One region of the Halomonas sp. GXIMD04776 genome, then DNA from elsewhere that is predicted to be linked to it. Evidence: predicted binding sites of a transcription regulator. Region 1 holds the regulator's gene; the other holds the start of a gene.
The links. Region 1 encodes LexA, which represses DNA repair genes until DNA is damaged. Its sites were predicted from a motif close to TACTGTNTANNTANACAGTA; they were not measured.
Positions count from the first base shown of each region.

Region 2: ACPF7Z_RS07120 (DNA topoisomerase III) is a predicted target of LexA. The motif match lies at 1,256-1,275, and genes of this name have one in related genera.

Region 1 covers NZ_JBNCAN010000007.1:138,424-141,842, forward strand. The annotation lists gene dinB (DNA polymerase IV) at 1-1,053, opposite strand, end outside; gene lexA (transcriptional repressor LexA) at 1,069-1,713, opposite strand; gene ACPF7Z_RS06720 (TetR/AcrR family transcriptional regulator) at 1,894-2,553, shown strand; gene nagZ (beta-N-acetylhexosaminidase) at 2,651-3,419, shown strand, end outside.
Region 2 covers NZ_JBNCAN010000008.1:63,779-67,197, reverse strand. The annotation lists gene ACPF7Z_RS07120 (DNA topoisomerase III) at 1-1,217, opposite strand, end outside; partial or broken gene mgtE (magnesium transporter) at 1,415-2,784, shown strand; gene ACPF7Z_RS07110 (ABC1 kinase family protein) at 2,848-3,419, shown strand, end outside.

The sequences.
Region 1 (3,419 bases):
CTGCTGTTCATCGAACAGAGTCAACTGCCTTGCGCTGTCGGCAGGCACCAGGCGCACCCCTACACCAAGCAAGCGTACCGGACGGCTACCGCGCTTCCAGGCCTCATCGAGCAGGGCGAGGAAACGCTCGGTCGATGCTTGACGGCCCAGGCCTTCCAGCGTGGTCATGGAGAAATCGTTGAAGCGTACCTTGACGAACAGGCCCTTGATCGGCGGGTTCCCATGCCGTTCGAGACGCTGGCCGAGACGCTCGATCAGCGCCGGCAGTTCGGCTCGGCACTCGGTGAGCCCGGCCAGGTCGCGATGGAAGGTGTTTTCGGCACTCACGGATTTACGCTCGCGCTCGACCCTGACCGGGCGGTCATCCTGACCTCGAGCCAGTTCATACAGTCGGGTGCCGAACTTGCCGAAACGCTCGAGCAGGGTCTCCAGCGGCCAATCGCGTAGATGGCTGCAGGTGGTAATCCCCATGTTACGTAGCTTCGTCGCCGTGGCAGGGCCGACGCCGTGAAGCTTGCCCACGGGCAGGGCTGCGACGAATGATTCGGTGTCGTCGGGAGTAATGACGTGGAGCCCATCGGGCTTGTCCCAGTCACTGGCGATCTTGGCCAGGAACTTGCTGGGCGCCACACCAATGGACAGCGTGATCCCTGTGCGTCTCAAGGCCTCATCCTTGAGCCAGCGAGCCATCCAGGTGGCACTGCCCTTGAATCGGGTGACCGCGCTGACATCCAGGAAGGCTTCGTCCAGGGAAAGGGGTTCGACCAGCGGGGTCAGTTCGTAAAAAATCGCCTGAATGCGTTCGGAAACTGCGCGATATCGAGGGAAGTCCGCCGGCATCAGCGTCAGTTCGGGGCACAGCCGCATTGCCTGGGACGTAGGCATGGCGGAGTGAATGCCAAAGGCCCGGGCCGGGTAATTGCAGGTCGCAATGACGCCACGTCGATCGGCGCTACCGCCAATTGCCAGAGGAATCTCGCGCAGGCTCGGATTGTCGCGCATCTCCACGGCGGCATAGAAACAGTCGCAGTCGGCATGCAGGATCTTGCGCACGCGGGCCTCTAACGATTAGCCGAGGGCTTGGCCATTGCCACCACGAATCACGCCGACGCCTATTCCCTCGATTTCGAGATGCTCGCGGCGCAGATCGATCTCGATAGGTGAGAAGTCGGCATTCTCCGGCAGCAACCAGACCCGATGGCCGTCGCGCTGAATGCGCTTGACGGTAACATCGTCTTCCATGCGGGCCACGACGATCTGGCCGTCACGCACCCGGGTGGTCCGGTGTACCGCCAAAAGATCGCCTTCGAGAATGCCGATATCGCGCATGGAGAGCCCGCGCACACGCAAGAGATAGTCGGCATGGGGGGTGAAATAATCTGCGGGCAGAGGACAGTAACGATCGATATGGGCGGCGGCCAGCATCGGACTACCCGCGGCGACTTCGCCGATGACAGGCAAGCCTTGGCCGGTCTCGGCAGGATGATCGTCGTTTTCCGGTTGGGCGAGACGAATGCCTCGGGATGTGCCGGGAATCATGCGGATCACGCCTTTCTTGCTCAGCGCTCGTAGATGTTCCTCTGCGGCGTTGGGCGAACGAAAGCCCAGCGCTCGAGCAATTTCGGCACGGGTCGGGGGGTAGCCCTGTTCCTGCATGGTCTTGACGATGAAGTCATAGACATTCTGTTGACGGGGGGTGAGGGGACGGGTCATGGAATCTCCGCGATTACCACTGGTGGTTTGTGCAAGTATACAGCATGGGATTGTATCCAGTAATACAGGCGTTGGAAATCGATCGTTAGCGGTGTAATAGCGTCGGTGGTCGTGATTGAGTAGTCTGAGGAGATTATGACGATGTTTAAAACAGGCGTTTATCAGTCCAAGAGATCCTGCATGAACCAGACCGATACCGTAACGCGTATTCTCGATACCGCTGAAGTGCTGTTTGCCGAGCGCGGATTTGCCGAGACTTCACTGCGCACCATCACCAGCAAGGCCAAGGTCAATCTGGCGGCGGTGAACTACCATTTCGGTTCCAAGAAGGCCTTGATTCAGGCGGTATTCGCGCGCTATCTCGATCCCTTCACCGAGCGCTTTCACAAGACACTGGACAGGCTTGAAATCGAATATGGCGCTCAGCCCATTCCGCTTGAGGTATTGCTCGAGAGCATGGCGCGCACGGTGCTGGAGGTGCCGGCAGAGCGCAATAGTCTGAAGGTGTTCATTCGTCTGCTGGGGTTGGCCTATACCCAGGCCCAGGGGCATCTGCGGCGCTATATTCAGCAGCATTACGGTAGTGTCTTTACGCGCTTTACCGAACTCGTACGTCGCGCCACCCCCGAATTACCGGACGCCGAGCGCTTCTGGCGGTTGCATTTCATGCTGGGCACGGTGATCTTTACTCTGTCGGGACTCGATGCGCTGCGCGACATCGCTGCCAAGGATTACGGTGAGCAGGTCAGCGTGCGCGATCTGATCCACCGCTTGGGGCCCGTGGTGGTGGCCGGCATGAATGCGCCATTGCCCCAGGCTGTTCATCCGGCGCCGGTGTGATCGGCACGGATGAAGTAGATTCGTAGCGACCAAAGCGTCTGTTGTGATGTCGGTCTTTGTTCTAGAATCAGCCCCCTTCATGCAGAGGAACTCGATCATGACCCAACCACTCGGTCCGGTGATGCTGGATCTTGAAGGCGTCGCACTGTCCCGTGAAGAGCGCAAATTGCTGTCACGACCGGAAGTTGGGGGCGTCATCCTGTTTGCACGCAATATTGTCGATGCTGAACAGGTCATCAAGTTGTGCGCGTCCATTCGCAAGCTGCGTCCCGAGATATTGCTGGGCATCGATCAAGAAGGTGGTCGTGTGCAGCGCTTACGCAGGGGCGTGACGCGTATGCCCTCCATGGCTCGCCTGGGGCAATGTTATCCCGACGAGCCCCAGCATTGCCTGCAACTGTGCCAGGATGCCGGCTGGCTACTGGGTATGGAGATGTCGGCCTGTGGTCTGGATATCTCCTTCGCGCCAGTGCTCGATGTCGATACCGGTCGCTCCAGCGTGATCGGTGATCGTAGTTTCTCGAGTGATCCCCAGGCCGTGACCGCCATGGCCGGTGCCTTCATCGATGGTCTGCACGAGGCCGGAATGGCGGCTATCGGCAAGCATTTTCCCGGCCATGGCGGTGTCGCCGCAGACTCTCATCTTGAATTACCCATCGACGATCGACCCTTGCAGACGCTACGCGCGCATGATCTGGTGCCCTTTGCGGCGCTGGCCAATCGTCTGAATGGCGTGATGCCGGCCCATGTGGTCTATAGCGCCTTCGATGAACGTCCCGCGGGGTTCTCCCCGAACTGGTTGGGTATGCTGCGCGAAGAACTGGGCTTCAAGGGGGCGATCTTCTCCGATGATCTGTCCATGGCCG
Region 2 (3,419 bases), on a different contig from region 1:
GCCAGCACGTTACGAGCGATGAGTCGGAAAACGTTTGCTTCACTGGCGGAGAGACGCGTGAAGTCCGGGCGCAGACCGGTGGGTGCAAGCGCGTGGTGAGCGCCAACCTGCTTGTCGTTCCAGGCCTTGGAGCGCAGTGTGAAATCCGCCCCGGCGAGCCAGCTCGACAAGGTGGGATCATCGGTGCAGGCGCCCCGCAGCGTCTTGCTTGCCTCCGACAGGTGGGCTTCAGGCAGATAGCGACAGTCGGAGCGAGGATAGGTGATCAGGCGGTGGCGTTCGTAAAGCGATTGACAAGTATCGAGTACTGCCTTGGCCGAGAGCTTGTAGCGTCGGGCCGCATCGACCTGCAAGGCCGATAGCGAATAGGGCAGTGGCGGAGCCTGGCGCTTGGTGCGGGTGTCCAGTTTCGAGAGCACGCCCTCGGCGCCCGGTAGCCGCGCGGCCAGAGTGTCTGCTGGGCCGCGCTGAAGTAGCCGGCCTTGATCATCCAGGGGGTGCCGCTCGTCGGGTTGCCACCAGCCACGAACGGTACCCTGCTCGACCTTGAAATCCGCCCACAGCACATGAAAGGGACGCGGCACGAAACGGGCGATTTCCTGATCCCGACGCACCACCAGTCCCAGCACCGGGGTCTGCACCCGGCCTACCGAGAGCACGCCATCGTGACCCGCCTGCCGTCCGGTCAGCGTCCAGGCTCGGGATAGATTGATGCCGTACAGCCAGTCGGCCCGGGAGCGCGCCTCCGCAGCACGATAAAGCGGCTGATAAACGCGATTGTCCTCGAGTCGGGCAAGGGCCTGCTTGACCGCCGGCGGGTTGAGGTCATTGATCAGCAATCGGCCGACCGGACCTTTCCAGCCGAGGTATTCGATGACCTCCTGTACCAGCAGCTGGCCTTCTCGATCCGGGTCGCCGGCATGCAGGATTTCGTCGGCTTGCTTGAACAGCCCCCGTAATACCTTGAGTTGGCCCCGCGCTTTACTTCGAGGTATAAGTTTCCAACTGTCAGGCACGATGGGCAGGTGATCGAGCCGCCACTGCTTGTAGCGAGGGTCGTAGGCATCTGGGGCGGCCTGCTCCAGCAAGTGCCCCAGACACCAGCTGACGATGGTATCGCCAACCTGGATGGCCCCGTCGCTGCGTTTCACTGGGCCGGGCAGCGCATCGGCGATGGCCCGGGCCAGGCTGGGTTTTTCGGCGATGATCACGCGCATGCCTAACATCCTGGGAAGAGTGAACAAGTAAAGGCGAAGAGTGGATATTCTTCCAGTATTGCAAGCAGCTGGCCAGAGCAACGTCGATGCAGCGAACCTTGAAGGTTCGTGTTTTCTCGAATGAATACGATGAGATCTCCGCTTCGAAAAAGCTTTCATTGCTACAATGATTATTTGCACGCTAATTGAGAGATGTCATGACCAGAGGCGATAACCAACCGGATCACAAGGCCATCGTGCTCACTGCGTTGGAGCAGGATTCCGAGGAGCTTGCAGCGCTTTTGGGAGAGGTGCGTGCCGCAGATATCGCCGAGCTGCTGGAAGAGCTTGTCGACCAGCAGGACGATATGGCCGGCGCCCTGGTGCTGCTCGAGAATTTGCCTCTGATACGTCGTTCTCATGTATACGGCCATTTGCCCAACTGGTTGCAAAAGTCCTTGGTCGATCAACTTTCCGATCAGGCATTGCTCGAGATTCTCGAGGAAATGAGCGCGGACGATCGAGCGGACCTGTACAACCTGTTGGAGATAGATCGTCGTGAGGCACTGTTGCGGCGTATGGCCCACCGCAAGCGAGAAGAGCTAAGGCGTCTGGCAAGCTATGAGGAAGGTACGGCTGGAGCGGTGATGACCTCCGACTATGTTGCCATCCCTAGTGGTCTGACCGTTTCCCAGGCGCTGACGCGTGTGTGCGAAACCGCACCGGACGCGGAGACCGTTTATCAACTCTATATTCTCGACGATCGCGGCCAACTCGCGGGAACCTGGTCGCTTCGGCAACTATTGATCGCGCGTCCCAGCGCCTATATCGACGATTTGATGATCAAGGATGTGATCCACACCCAGGTCGATACACGTCGAGAAGAGGTGGCGCGTCTGGTGGCACGCTACGATCTACTGGCGGTGCCCGTGGTGGATGAAGAGGAACGAATGGTCGGCTCGTGACCCATGACGATGTGCTGGACGTGGTTCAGGCAGAAGCCACTGAGGATATTCACAAGGGCGCCTCGGTGGGCATGCTCGAAAACGGTGTCGGCCGCACTTCTTTATGGAGCCTGTACCGCAAGCGTATCGTCTGGCTGGTACTGCTGGTGTTTGGCAACCTGTTTTCCGGCGCCGGCATTGCCTACTTCGAGGATCTCATCGCTGCCCAAGTGGCGCTGGTGTTCTTTCTGCCGCTTCTGATCGACAGCGGTGGTAACGCTGGCGCCCAGGCGTCGACACTGACCGTTCGGGGCCTGGCCACTGGCGATATCGCCCTCAAGGACTGGGGCAAGCTGTTGGGTCGCGAGCTGTTGATTGCCGCTGGTCTGGGGCTGACCATGGCGCTGGCCGTATCGCCGATCGGCTTCATGCGGGGAGGGGAAATGCTCATGCTGGTGGTGGCCATGAGTATGACCATTATCGTGCTGTCCGGCAGCCTGCTGGGTTTATGCTTGCCTTTCGTACTCAACCGTCTGGGCTGGGACCCGGCCACTGCTTCCGGCCCCCTGGTCACGACCATGATCGACGCTTGCGGAGTGCTGATCTATTTTGGTATCGCCACGCTGCTGATGTCGAATATCTGAGCATACCTTTTATACCCGATCGGGTGTACGCTGATATAAATGCCGTACAAGGTTTGTATCATTATGCGCGAGCGTGGAAGATCTCGACGACTGCTGGGACTTGGTGCAAGAACCGGCGGAGCCATGCTACGGAGTCGGCTTGGTGGTCAGACCGATTGGCGCGCGCTGGGCGAAGCGCTATTCGAAGGCTTGTCGGAACTCAAGGGGCCCGCCATGAAGTTGGCCCAGATCATCTCTCAGTGGGACGATCTATTGCCGGCGGATCTCGCCGATGAACTGGCTCGCCTGCAGCGTCAGGCAGAGCCGATGCCCTGGCCTCGAATTCGCGAGAGCCTGGACATTCAGTATGGTGATCCTGATCGCGTTTTCGCAGATATAGAAACCACCCCGTTTGCCAGTGCTTCCATGGGCCAGGTGCATCGTGCTCGGACCCAGGAGGGGAGCACCGTCGTGCTCAAGGTGCAATATCCAGGGCTGGCGGCGGTGCTGGAGAGCGATCTGGCTCAGGTGCGGCGTATCATGCGTCTTGGCCGATGGTTCAAGGTCCCTCAGGCAAGGCTCGATGCACTGTTCGAGGAGTTGGCGGAAAGTCTGCGCGGTGAGCTCGATTATCGCGCGGAAGCTACGGCTTTGGC